2 regions of the Paenibacillus favisporus genome follow, and region 1 is predicted to be linked to the other one. Evidence: a T-box and tRNA genes for the amino acid it is inferred to sense, from the RefSeq annotation. Region 1 holds a T-box; the other holds one or more tRNA genes.
The links. A T-box is a leader RNA that pairs with one kind of tRNA and senses whether it is charged. The one in region 1 lies ahead of tyrS (tyrosine--tRNA ligase), so its partner is inferred to be a tRNA-Tyr.
Positions count from the first base shown of each region.

Region 2: it has a tRNA-Tyr gene. The T-box ahead of tyrS (tyrosine--tRNA ligase) is inferred to sense a tRNA for this amino acid. The anticodon was not compared.

Region 1 is NZ_JBEPLV010000001.1:404,152-410,907, forward strand. It holds gene acsA (acetate--CoA ligase) at 1-148, shown strand, start outside; gene ABID47_RS01925 (transglycosylase domain-containing protein) at 353-3,469, opposite strand; T-box leader at 3,618-3,882, shown strand; gene tyrS (tyrosine--tRNA ligase) at 3,940-5,193, shown strand; gene rpsD (30S ribosomal protein S4) at 5,336-5,935, opposite strand; gene ABID47_RS01940 (sensor domain-containing diguanylate cyclase) at 6,412-6,756, shown strand, end outside.
Region 2 is NZ_JBEPLV010000008.1:52-6,807, reverse strand. It holds gene ABID47_RS28560 (response regulator transcription factor) at 1-140, opposite strand, end outside; gene ABID47_RS28555 (sensor histidine kinase) at 121-1,203, opposite strand; gene liaF (cell wall-active antibiotics response protein LiaF) at 1,219-1,866, opposite strand; gene ABID47_RS28545 (PspA/IM30 family protein) at 2,040-2,744, opposite strand; gene ABID47_RS28540 (PspC domain-containing protein) at 2,748-3,236, opposite strand; gene ABID47_RS28535 (PspA/IM30 family protein) at 3,241-3,915, opposite strand; gene ABID47_RS28530 (LiaF transmembrane domain-containing protein) at 3,994-4,299, opposite strand; tRNA gene ABID47_RS28525 (tRNA-Leu) at 5,036-5,115, opposite strand; tRNA gene ABID47_RS28520 (tRNA-Arg) at 5,134-5,210, opposite strand; tRNA gene ABID47_RS28515 (tRNA-Cys) at 5,223-5,296, opposite strand; tRNA gene ABID47_RS28510 (tRNA-Gly) at 5,306-5,380, opposite strand; tRNA gene ABID47_RS28505 (tRNA-Gln) at 5,387-5,461, opposite strand; tRNA gene ABID47_RS28500 (tRNA-His) at 5,484-5,559, opposite strand; tRNA gene ABID47_RS28495 (tRNA-Trp) at 5,591-5,664, opposite strand; tRNA gene ABID47_RS28490 (tRNA-Tyr) at 5,675-5,760, opposite strand; tRNA gene ABID47_RS28485 (tRNA-Thr) at 5,764-5,839, opposite strand; tRNA gene ABID47_RS28480 (tRNA-Phe) at 5,863-5,938, opposite strand; tRNA gene ABID47_RS28475 (tRNA-Asp) at 5,997-6,073, opposite strand; tRNA gene ABID47_RS28470 (tRNA-Met) at 6,111-6,184, opposite strand; tRNA gene ABID47_RS28465 (tRNA-Val) at 6,219-6,294, opposite strand; tRNA gene ABID47_RS28460 (tRNA-Glu) at 6,388-6,462, opposite strand; tRNA gene ABID47_RS28455 (tRNA-Ser) at 6,472-6,563, opposite strand; tRNA gene ABID47_RS28450 (tRNA-Asn) at 6,568-6,643, opposite strand; partial or broken rRNA gene ABID47_RS28445 (23S ribosomal RNA) at 6,711-6,756, opposite strand, start outside.

The sequences.
Region 1 (6,756 bases):
AGAGGGATTGTCGGCCCATGCTGCACCGCGCGAAATTGAGTTCAAGGATAAACTGCCGAAGACGCGTTCCGGTAAAATTATGCGGCGCGTGCTGAAGGCGTGGGAGTTAAACCTTCCAACAGGCGATTTGTCCACAATTGAAGACTAAGCACAGAATCTAGCGTTATCTTGGCTAACGGTAAGGGATAACGCCGTAAACAGAATAACAGGACAGCCGGTTGCCCAGGGTTATACCCTGACAGCCGGCTGTTTTCGTTATCCCGATTTTTCTGATAAACCGCTCTATACAATAAAAGAGGCAATCCCATACCGGGATTGCCTCTTGTGATGCTGTAACTGCTTGCCAGGTCCATTACTTTTTCTCAAAGTAGGCGCCCGGCGATTTTGGTGATTCGCCTGCGCTATTTACCGCAGATACGAAGAAGTAACCTTTGATTGGAGTCGATGTGGTGTACGATAAGCCAGGCTCCGTGCTGGTGCCTAATTTGACATACGGACCGTTCGGATTCGTGCTGTAATAAACATCGTACTCTGTGACCATTTCCTGGGCTCCTGCGGCGGTCCACTGGAATTGGATTCCGGTCTCCGTAGCAGCCATTTGAAGCCCGCTAGGAGCGGCTGGGGCCGTCTGAGGCGCCTGTTCCGTTCCCGGTGTCTCTCCAGATGCCGCACCGTCGTCCGGATTGTCCTGCCCGTCGTTTTGTCCTTGTTCCCCGGACGGATCGTCCGTGCCTCCGATAATGTTGGTCAATCCGCCGCCAAGGCCGACGGTCATGCTCGGTGCGGACTCCTTGCCGGCCACGTCCACGGCCGTGACATAGAAGCTGGATCCGCCGCTCGCAGCGCTCGTAAAGGATGACCCTTCTCCGACGAGAAGGCTGGCCTGTCTCCGGTAGGAGCCACCGTTATCCGAGCGGTACAGCCGGTAGCCGACGACATCGGATTGTCCGGTAGGGCTGAAGGAGATGACGGCCTTGCTGCCGTTCCACGAGATCGAAGCGTTCGATGGGGCAGCCGGTGCGGCGCCGTCGTCTACGCGCGGATCGATCTTGGTCGGCATGTCGCTGTTGGCATCCCTCGGGATGTAGTATGACAGCGCTTTGTGGCCGCCCTTCATTTTAGCAAACGCGTTCTCCAGCTCTTTGATCAGCTCGGAAATCGGTTTTTCCCGTTTGACGACGACCTTCTCCTTGAGCATGTCATCCGGCGTACCATCCTGCGGGATATAGTTTACGCCGTTGTAGGTAATGTACTTCTCTTTGGCGATGCCGTCGTCGCTTTCCGTCGGAACGTATTTGCTGTTGAAAATGTCGGTTACGAACCGGTCCGTGAGCGATGTCGGCAATTTGCCGCTGTAGGCGGACACCGTCTTGGTTACGATGCCGTCCGGTTTATCGAACTTCGAAGTCTTGAATAGCTCCGGTTCTCTGTCGATCACCTCGTTCATCACGAGGGTCCAGATCGACTGGGCGCGTTTCTTCGCCGCCTTGGTGGTCAAAGTGTTCTTTTGTTCTTTATAGCCTGCCCAGACGCCAAGTGTCACGTCAGGGGAATAGCCCATAAACCAGACGTCGCCGTAATTCTGGGTCGTTCCCGTTTTGCCGACGATCGGCACGGTTTTAAAATGCTTGTAATTTTTTCGGACGACATCGCCGGTTCCTTCGGTGATGACGGTCCGCAGCATGTCGGTCATCAGATAGGCCGTCTGCTTGGAAAAAGCCTGCACCGGCTTGGCTTCGTGCTGATACACGATGTTGCCTTTGGAGTCGGTGATTTTCTCGATCATGTAGGCGTCGTTAAACTGGCCGTTGTTCGCAATTGCGCTGTAAGCATTGGTCAGCTCTTCAACCGTCACACCGTAAACGAGGCCGCCCAGCACGCCGGTCTTTGCACCATAATCATCCGGTTGCAGGGTCGTGATCCCGAGCTTCTTGGCAAAGCTCCAGGCGTTCTGGATTCCGACAACGTTATTGTATAGTTTAAGCGCGACCGTATTCACGGAATTGTTGAGTGCGGAGCGCGCCGTCATCAATCCTTTATATCCCGAAGTTGAGTTTTTGGGAATATGATACCCTTTTTGCCAGTCCGGCAAAATGATCGGCGAATCGTCAACCACGCTTGCCGGTTGAATTGCGCCGGACTCCATCGCCGGCAGGTAAGCCGCAATCGGCTTCATCGTCGATCCTGGCTGGCGGATCATCTGGGTCGCATAGTTCATCTGTTCTTTGTTAAAATCACGGCCCTCGATCATACCGAGAATGGCGCCGGTCTTGTTGTTGATCATCATGGCCGCCGTTTGCTCGGCCCCCTTGGTTTTGCTGTCAGGGGAGAAGTTGCTGTCATCTTCGGCGATTTTATGCATCGAATTGTACACCTTTTTATCAATGGTAGTATAGATCCGATACCCACCCGTGCTGAGCTGCTGCCGGGCTTCTTCAAGCAGGTCGCCGTCTTGCTTCGCATCGTCCCCGGGAACCTTGCCTTCCGCCTGCTCATTCAGCTGCATGATGATTTGGGCGCCTTGACGCTCCGTTTCCATCATCAGATAAGGGAAGGTGGCATATGCCTTCTCCACATGGGGAGCCAGTTGCTTGCGAATGTCGAAAGCGAGCGCTTCCTTATACTGGGCTTCCGTGATTTTGTTCTCCTCAAGCATCCGCCGGAGCACCAGATGCTGCCGGTCGATGGCGCGCTTAAAGTTGGCTTCGTTAAACTCGCCTTTGCCGTTGAAGGCCGAATATCTGGAAGGCAGCTGAGGAAGACCGGCCAAATAAGCCGCCTCGGCGACGTTCAATTTACTGAGATCACTAATATTAAAAATGCCTTTGGCTGCGGCCTGAATACCGTACAGATTGTAGCCGCTGGATCCGTTGCCGAACGGAACCTTGTTTAAGTATGCCGTTAAAATTTCTTCTTTCGTCATAAATCGCTCGAGCCGGAGCGCGAGCAAAATTTCCTTGAATTTCCGGTCTTCCGTTTTGTCCAGGTTCAGGAATACGCGTCTGGCCAGCTGCTGGGTGAGCGTGCTTCCTCCGGTCTGCACGGATTCATGCAGAAGCTTCTGTTTGACGGCACGGAGCGTGCCCTTGATGTCAACACCCTTATGTGTAAAAAAGTTATTGTCTTCAATCGATACGACGGCGTCGATGACGATGGGCGGTATCTGCTTATACTCCACGGGGCGTCTGTCCTCATCGGTCCGAAGCTGTCCGATGGGGGTGCCGTCACGGAAGTAGGCGAATCCCGTAATGGAGTTCTCGCTCATCTTCTGGTCAATCAATGCCCTGGAACGGACCGGATCATCCTTCACGATGGAAGTGAGGTACCCGGCTGCCGTACCGCCGGCGAACAGTGCTCCCATAACGATGACGACCAGCGTCCACATCGCGGTAAGGCCGATGATGCGGCCGTAGGACCGTTTTTTCGGAGCGGTCTGCTCTTCCGGCTTTTGTTTGTTATCTTCAACCATTCGTGGCTATCCTCCTTTTGACGGAACTATTATAGCATAAATTGCGTATTTTGAATGCAGAGATCGAATCGTGGCCAAATGGATGGCAATCATTGACTTTTTTCGGGTGTGTGGTATAAATAGGGTTAATCCAAAAAGAACATATCGTCAAAAGGCAAAGAAAGACTCCAGTAGAAGGGAGCCTGGGCTGATCAGAGAGCCGGTGGGTGGTGCAAACCGGCAGCCTCTCCCTTTGAATTACCGTCTTGAGCCGTCCGGAGGAACACACGTTACCAGGAGCGTAAGTAGTCTGGCACCGGACCTGGCAGTCCGTTATCGTAATGAAGTGAAAGCAGTGGGTGGAAGGGGATCGTCCCCGAAACGGCTGCTTTAATTAGGGTGGTAACGCGAGCAGGCTCCTTCTCGTCCCTTGGGACGCGAAGGAGTCTTTTTGCTGTACATTCTAACGGATCAGAGAGAGGTTGATGACGATGAACTGGGAACAACTCACGCCGGCCCAGAAGGAAGAGGTTGAACGCCAACTGGCTGTCATCAGGAGGGGGACGGTCGAAATCCTGCCGAACGAAGAGCTGGAACGCAAGGTGATCCGGTCGATTGTGCAAGGACGGCCGCTCAAGGTAAAGCTGGGTCTTGATCCATCCGCTCCGGACATTCATATGGGGCACACGGTAGTGCTGCACAAGCTGCGGCAGTTTCAGGAGCTAGGCCATGAGGTGCAGCTGATCATCGGGGATTTCACGGGCCGGATCGGCGACCCGACAGGGAAATCGGAAACCCGCAGGCAGCTGACGGAAGAGGACGTGAAGCGGAATGCGGAAACGTGTCAGGCTCAGGCGTTCAAAATATTAAGTCCGGACAAAGCGAAGGTATACTACAACTCCGAATGGCTCGGACCGATGACCTTTGCCGACGTAATCGGGCTCGGTTCCAAAGTGACGGTGGCCCGGATGCTGGAGCGAGACGATTTTTCCAAACGGTATGCCGGCGGTCTCCCGATCAGCATTCACGAGTTTTTCTACCCGCTGATGCAGGGCATGGATTCGGTGGCGCTGGAGACGGATATCGAGATCGGCGGTACGGATCAGACGTTTAATCTCATGATGGGCCGCACCTTGCAGAAGGAATACGGGGCAGAACCGCAGGTGGCGATCACGCTTCCGCTGCTGGAAGGGCTGGATGGCGTGCAGAAGATGAGCAAAAGCCTCGGCAATTACATCGGAATCGATGACGCACCGAACGAAATGTTCGGCAAAACGATGTCGGTGCCGGATGGGCTGATGGTGAAATACTTCGAGCTGGCCACGGATATAACGAATGAAGACCTTCAGATTGTGCGCGAAGGATTGGAAGGCGGCCGTATCCACCCAAGGGATGCCAAAATGAGCCTGGCGGCAGCCTTTGTCCGGATGTACCACGGGCAGGAGGGGGCCGAAGCGGCCCGGCAGCATTTCGTCACGGTCTTTCAGCAGCGTGCGCTTCCTGAAGATATCGAGCTGCGCGATATCCCCGAAAACGAGCTGCAGGGAGGGGCCATCCGGCTGGTCCGGCTGCTGACCCTTATCGGATTTGCTTCTTCCAACAGCGAGGCCAGAAGGAGCATTGAGCAAGGAGCGGTCAAGCTAAATGAAGTGAAAATCGAGGATCCCCATGCGGAGATCGCGGTCCGGGACGGCGATATCGTTCAAGCGGGAAGACGCAAATTTGCCAAGCTCCGGCTGCTATAGAAGATGTAAGAAGCCGTGAGAAGGCTGGGAGAGGCCGGGGGATACCACCACGATACACAGGGCTGCCAGTCGGCCCTGTTTTTCATCCAGAACAAACAAAAAAGCCCGGAACATAAAGTTCCAGGCTGGGTTGCAGCAAATATTAACGGTTGTAGAATTCGACGATTTGTCTTTCGTCGATGTCTTGGGAAAGCTCGGCGCGCTCTGGGAAACGGATGTATTTACCTTCCAAAGCTCCATCGTTGTACTCCAGGTAGCCTGGCAGATGCGTACGGTTTTCCAGCGCTTCTTTAATAGAAGAGAGGCTGCGGCTTCTTTCGCGAAGACCGATCACGTCGCCTGTGCTTACTTGGTAGGAAGCAACGTTTACTTTCTTGCCGTTAACAGTCACGTGACCGTGAGCGACCAATTGGCGCGCTCCTGCACGGGAGTTAGCGAAACCAAGACGGTAAACAAGGTTGTCCAAACGGCTTTCCAGCAAGAACATGAAGTTTTCACCGGCAATACCTTGCATTTTTTGCGCTCTGTCGAACAGCGTGCGGAATTGCTTTTCACCCAAACCGTACATGTGGCGCAATTTTTGTTTTTCTTGAAGCTGCATACCGTAGTTGCTCATTTTTCTCCGTTGGTTAGGACCGTGTTGTCCCGGAGGAAAAGGGCGTTTCAATTCTTTACCAGTACCGCTCAGGGAAATTCCCAGACGACGGCTCAATTTGAACTTTGGACCTGTGTAACGTGCCATGTTATAGTAGACTCCTTTATTTTTCGAATAATTTACAGTAGGGCTCTATTTGCGCCGTATTTGTTTACCTGTGCGTCCTAGTACGAACTGCACAACTGACGGGAAAGTTCAGCCGCTGTCCTGTCAGCAACAAATGACGTGAGGGTGACACAACGTTACGCCCAAATCAAGACTATATTGCAGTCTTTTTCAACAATAGATTTTATATTATAGAGTAGGCAAAAGTCAAGGCCTGACATTGTGCTGGAAAAGTCTAATTTTGTCGATAGGTCTATAGTCCTAAAAAAGTAGGACGAATATCTGAAATATGAGTGCAAAATTGCTTGGAACAGAGTAGAATATGATTATTATAACACATCCGACATAACCCGACTTTGTCAGGGGATTTTCATATTGCAAGGATGACAATGATTGATTGTGATTTTATGGTGCCTTGAAAGACACCCTCTGGGCACGGTGTAAAGGAGCGCCTGTCTATGTCAGAACACCAACGAGAAACAACCAAGCATCAAAGCCTGTTCCAGACGAATACCGAGCTGGCGTTTCCCTCAGAGTCGGCTACTTCCTGGCTGCAGGAGATCGACTTGTCCATTCATGATTTGCCCTATGTGGATCACGTGATTCAGGAAGCCTTTCTCCAATGGCGCACCGAAGGGCAGGCGCTGACGTTAAGTGGACAAGCCTTGTGGGCCGTGACGGATTACAAGGGGCGGTGGATCGAAGGCGATAAAGCTCTTCTTGCGGAACCTTTCTGCGGTTTGACGGGAGAGATCGGCCGCTGCCTGGAGTCCGGGGAACAAGTCTGGGTCCATCCTGATGAC
Region 2 (6,756 bases), on a different contig from region 1:
GCAAGGCGGATGCCTTCCTCCCCGCTGCCTGCCTCGCCGACGACTTCGATGCCGTCCTCAGTCCCCAGCACGGCTGCCAGACCGATCCGCACCATCTCGTGGTCATCGACGAGCAGCACTTTAATCATGGGTGTTTCCATTTCCAACATCCTCACTCCCTGCTTTGTCTTCAGATACAATCGGCACGGTAATTTCGATTCGCGTACCCTTGCCGGGCGCCGTAATGATCTGGATCGATCCGCCGATTTCGTTGACGCGTTCCTGCATATTGGAAAGGCCGTAAGAGGCCTGTTTTGTCTCGTTTAGTTCGAAGCCCTGGCCGTCGTCACGCAGCATGACCCAGACCATGTCTTTCTTTTGGTGAATCCGGATTTCCATCTTATCCGCTTTGGCATGCCGGAGCGTGTTAGACATCGCTTCCTGGATGATTCGGAACAGATGGTTTTCGATTCCTTTTACCAGGTGGATGCCTTTGTCCATTTCAAACACGATTTCCATCGGAACCTTTACTTTGAGCTCTTTGATCAGCTCGCCGAGGCCTTGCTCCAGCGGCTTGCCTTCCAGATAGACCGGCCGGAGATGCAGCAGCAGTGCTCTCATTTCCGATTGGGCCACGGCGGCCATTTCTTCGATGAGCGCCACCTGGCGCTGGGCCTTGTCAAAATCCTTCTCAAGCGTCCTCCCCACAGCCGTCGCCGTCATCGATATCGCAAACAGCTGCTGGGATACCGCATCATGCAGCTCCCGCGCCAGACGCTGGCGCTCCTCTACAATAGCCGATATCCGCGCCTGCTCGGCCAGCTGGGCATTGTTCGTGGACAAGCGCTGAAGGGAGTTCACCTGCTCCTCCCACTTTTTGCTGATGCGCCCAAGCTGCTCGCCAAGGCGCCCGACCTCATCGCTGCCAAGCTCCGGTACGGAGCGGGCGACGTTCCCTTTTTCCCAGGAGAGCAGCGTTTCCCGCAGCCGTTCCAGCTTCATTTTTACCCGGTAGCTCTGATAGAACCCGAAGATAGCTCCCAGACCGATCGGAACCAGGATCAGCGTAGCACCGGCCTGCAGCGTTTTTTGCCAAGAATCAAACGGGGCCAAATAACCATATGTATAAAGCACGTAAAAAATGATCAGGAGCATAACAAAAGAAAGAAGGGCCCCCTCGCCCATGCTCCGGGAGACCATATTAGCCGGTTTTCGGGTTTTCATCAGGGAACCCTCCTCCTATGACAGATCAATATCAACATCTCCTACCAGGTAGGAAATATGGAATTTAACTTTGTATTCGCTGGTCTCATAATTAGGGGATTTCCAGTTCAAACGGTTCATCAAGCCGTTATCCCGGTGCCCTCTGAAATCGATCGCGCCGAACAGGACGAACACTTCAAGCTCCACCCCGTAATACTCCGGAATTTTGATGTCCGTATCCCCCATGATGCCTTGAAACATCATCACCGTACGGTGTTCCTCGGGGATCGCAAGCGACAAATCCAGATCGGCTTCGTTGATAACATGCCAGACGCTCTGGCTTCTCATAGCCCAAGGGACCTGATCCCAATTGTAATGCCCCGAAAAGCCCTGCTTCTGCAGGTACCCGTCCCGGTTCTGCACCTTCCTTGCCTTTACAAAAAACCATCCCAGGGAGATCAGCGCAATCCCCAGCACGATCAGCAAATGATCAATCAGCAGCAGGATGGCTCCGACCGCCACAAGACGGTAGCCTCTCTTCACTTTTCCGCCGCGAATCGTATAAATTCCCATAAGAATGAATAAGAGGGCGACGATGGTAAAAAAGCCGACCCACCTGCCGAAGAGCATGAGGAGGCCGATCCCGATGAGAATCAGCGCAATGAAGCGATTTCTTTTTTCCATGCCGCACCTCCTTATGATGTCTTGGTTTATCGGAAAAGTAAGACCGGAAAAGCCATAGGGTTGTGACGGGCACACTCCTTATGGCTTCACCGGGATCCAGGAAGATGTGAATGAGGTCTCGCGCCCTTATTCCATTCTTCCTAGCATATCATATTGTCCGCAGAATTGAATACTTATTCTTTATTCGATTTGGAAGGAGCGGCAGCCGATGGGTTCAGCTTGCTTTTCAGCGCGCTGAGCTGTTCTTCCACCTTCAGCTGCTTCTCCGCATCGACCGGGCTGGTGAAAGCGGATGTTTCCGGACGGTAAGGGGCACGCATCACATCGGCTTCAGCTTCCATTTGCATGATCTTTTCTTCCATGCGGTGGAATCCAAGGGACGCGCTGCCGCTTTCGATCGTATGCAGGCTGCTGATTTGAGACATTTGCTTTTTGGCTTTCGCCATTTGCGCACGGGCTACGAGCTCATTGCGCTTGTTGCGCATTTTGTAGAACTCGTCTTTCATGTCATGGAGCTGCTGTACCAGTTCTTTGGCTTGCGCCTCGGATTGAGCGTGCAGTTCTTGGTACTCAGACAGTTTTTGGTCAAAATAAATCTTTTCCTCGAGCAGCTTGCGCGCTACTTCTTCCTGGCCGTTACGAAGTGCCAGTTCAGCTTGAGCCTCACGTTGGCCGGCCATCTTCACCGCTTCTTCCACGCGCTGCTTCATGCGGCGTTCATTGGCCATTTGCTTCGCTACTGTAACTTCTGCGTCATGGATTTCTGCCTCCATATCGCGCAGATACTGGTTCAGCATAATTACCGGATCTTCAACTTTATCCAATACCTCGTTCACCGATGCTTTCGTCATATCCTTAATTCTTTTAAATACTCCCATGTTTTACACTTCTCCCTTCTCGTACTTAGATAATTTTTTTTTCAATTCCTCAAGCTCTTTCTTCATAGCTTTCTTCTCGATATCTTCCATCATGGCGTCCAGGTCGGATGCGGACGAGCTGTATCCGCCCGGTCTGCCTCCGCCGTAAGGCGAACCGTTGTATTTGGCTCTAGGGTCAAAAGATTGGGCACCATAAGCGCCATTGCCTTGCTGACCGTTGCCGTAGTAGCTGCCGGACCCCATACTATTGCCGTAGTATCCGCCCCCAGCTACCCCCGGTCCCGGTCCATATGGATTAAAAGGTGTCGTTGGTTCTTTAGGGATGACCAAAGCCGCGATAAAGTAGATGAACAGCGTGGTCCCGCCGGTAAATGGGATACTGATCAAGAACAGGATCCGCAGCAGCGTGGAATCGATGCCCAATGTATCGGACAGCCCCCCGCACAAACCGGTGACCATTTTATCGCGGGTCGATCGGTATAGCTTGCTCATGACGTTACTCCTTTCCGCTGTTGTTCAGCTTTTCCTTCAGGCGGGCCAGCTCCCTTTCCAGCACGCTGGATACCGTTCCGCTGGCTTGTTCGAACAGTTCCTGACCGCCGCGGCGCAGGTCGCGCAGACTGCGTGCTTCAAATTCCCAATCGGAAATGCGGTCTTCCAGACGGTTGAACATCTTGGGAACATCCTGTCCGCCAAAACCTTCCATTCGCTGATTCATCCGCTGCTGAAGTCTGAGGGTTTCCATCCGTGCCGCGTAGTATTGACGTTTGCTGTACACGGTTTGGTACTCCAATTTCAGGTCGTTCAGCTGATTTTCCAGCTCGGTGAGCGACTGGCGGGTTGTATCCAGCAGTCCTCCGTATTGCTCGAGCTTTTCTTCATAGATGATTTTTTCCTGCAGTGCGAGCTTGGCTAGATGATCCTCGCCGGCCTTCAGAGCCAGCAGCGCCTGCTCCTCACGCTTTTCCTTCATACTGGATGCCTGATCCACTTGCTGCTTCAGCTGTCTCACATGAGCGGAGTACTGCTGAACGAGCTTCTCGGCTTCCATAATATCGTCACGCGTTGATGCCAAAAACTGATCGATCAACCGTACCGGGTCCTGACTTTGTTCCAAACGTTCATTTAATGTCGCTACGGTGATATCCCGTACCCTGCGAAATACGCTCATCTGTTTTTGCTCCCTCCTTATAAGCTGTGATCGCCTATTCGTTTGATTGTATTTATTGAAGGTAATTCTTTGTTACCGTTACATCCACTTCGACGACTTCTTACCTTTCAGCAGCATAATCCCGAACACTACCAGGGCAATTCCCAGCAGCGGTCCGATGATCCAGGACAGCTTCGCCAGAAGTCCCATGACACCGAATGCGAGGATAATCGTACCGATTACCACCTTACCTCTGCGAATTCCATAATAGCCGAGCACGATCATCAGGATCGGGAAGATCAATCCGATCAGCCTGCCGAATAATGGAGCGAATACTCCCAGGAGCATCAGTGCTCCGATTGCGATCAATACGATCGCCCAACCAGAAGTTTTATTTGTTCTCATGCATTGTCACCGCCTTTCGTTTGTATCAACCTTATGACTCTATTTTAGGTTCTATCCGGGTTTTCCAAAACGGACCCCAGACGGTTTTTAATCCTAGACCTAAGTCGGGGGAAGCCTCGGACCTTAGACGAAGCAAGCTTTTTCTGCATGGAACGCGGCAGCCACATCCTCCACTGGCAGCCCCAATATCCCGCCAATAAAACATGAACGACACGCTTTGGGAACTTTAATGAGCAGTCTTTTTATACATTGCTTGGGATAGGAATCGTTGGAGGCTCTGAGCAAGGGATTTAGCACTTAGCTAAAGAAACATTGAGCCTGTTTAGCCTAGGTAAAGCCGGCTGGAATGGTTTATCAACTTTAAACAAGGATGAGGAACACGTTCAAAGGGAGTAATGGTAGAACGAACCGATTGATCAGAGGATCTTTTTCAAGGCTGTTGTACACCCTCTTACTCCCATCTTACGAGGGCATGTCATATAACGAGAACATCTATGCGGATAGGACCTACATAAAACAACAGGATACGAATTAAACGCCATACAAGCCATACAAATAAACGCAATACGAATTAAAATGGCCGCCTTTCTGCGGGATATCATCAGGTGGCTGATTGGAAGGAGGAGTGCAATATAATGGGAGGAGAGACTAACGAACGACGAACGATGGCTCGGTTTACAATGTTAGTCTATACAAGAAAAAGCCTTGGAAAGATATCCAAGGCTTTTCTCTATGATGCCGGTGAAGGGACTCGAACCCCCACGGTTTCCCTCACGATTTTGAGTCGCGCGCGTCTGCCAATTCCGCCACACCGGCATATTCAGTTAAAAAAAATGGCGCGCCCTAAGAGATTCGAACTCCTGACCTTTTGATTCGTAGTCAAACGCTCTATCCAGCTGAGCTAAGGGCGCATATGAAATTAATGGAGGCGCCACCCAGATTCGAACTGGGGATAAAGCTTTTGCAGAGCTGTGCCTTACCACTTGGCTATGGCGCCGAAATCAAATGGAGCGGACGACGGGAATCGAACCCGCGACCCTCGCCTTGGCAAGGCGATGCTCTACCGCTGAGCCACGTCCGCTTAAACTGGCTGGGGATATAGGATTCGAACCTATGCATGACGGAGTCAAAGTCCGTTGCCTTACCGCTTGGCTAATCCCCAACAAGATTGTCATTATAAGTTATGGGGCGATCGATGGGACTTGAACCCACGAATGCCGGAGCCACAATCCGGTGCGTTAACCCCTTCGCCACGACCGCCATAATAAAAGATATGAAGCTGTATTTCGAATGGCAGGGGCAGCAGGAATTGAACCCACACTAACGGTTTTGGAGACCGCTGTTCTACCTTTAAACTATGCCCCTATAATAAAACTGGTGGAGGCTGATGGATTCGAACCACCGAACTCGTACGAGAACAGATTTACAGTCTGCTGCGTTTGGCCACTTCGCTAAGCCTCCATATGGTGCCGGCGAGAGGACTTGAACCCCCAACCTACTGATTACAAGTCAGTTGCTCTACCAATTGAGCTACACCGGCTTTTATGCTTGTTATTAAATTCATGGTGGCTCGGGACGGAATCGAACCGCCGACACGAGGATTTTCAGTCCTCTGCTCTACCGACTGAGCTACCGAGCCTAATTTTGTTTCTAATTAAGAGCATTATTGCAACAAACTAAACTCTCAAGAAAATAAATGGCGGAACCGACGGGATTCGAACCCGCGATCTCCTGCGTGACAGGCAGGCATGTTAGGCCTCTACACCACGGTTCCACGGCCAATTATGTATCTCCATACATAAGGAGATAAATTGCGGGGGCAGGATTTGAACCTGCGACCTTCGGGTTATGAGCCCGACGAGCTACCGGACTGCTCCACCCCGCGTCATTAAAAATATTTATTTTCTTTAAAGTATACATGGTGGAGGCTGAGGGGATCGAACCCCCGACCCTCTGCTTGTAAGGCAGATGCTCTCCCAGCTGAGCTAAGCCTCCATAAGAAACACTTTTAATATCTTAGCAGATAAACCACTAAAAAGGCAAGTATTATTTCGTTGGGATTCCCATCCCTGATGCTAATAATTAAAGTGGTGACCCGTATGGGATTCGAACCCATGTTACCTCCGTGAAAGGGAGGTGTCTTAACCCCTTGACCAACGGGCCAAACTATAATGGCGGAGAGAGAGGGATTCGAACCCTCGAGACGCTTTTGGCGCCTACACGATTTCCAATCGTGCTCCTTCGGCCAACTCGGACACCTCTCCATAATGGCTCCCCGAACAGGACTCGAACCTGTGACAACTCGATTAACAGTCGAGTGCTCTACCAACTGAGCTATCAGGGAACAATATTTAATTCAAGTGTTTGATCACTTGAAAACTAGATACGAAACGAATCTGTGTTTTATATTTTTGGATAAGCCCTCGACCGATTAGTATTGGTCAGCTCCATGCATTG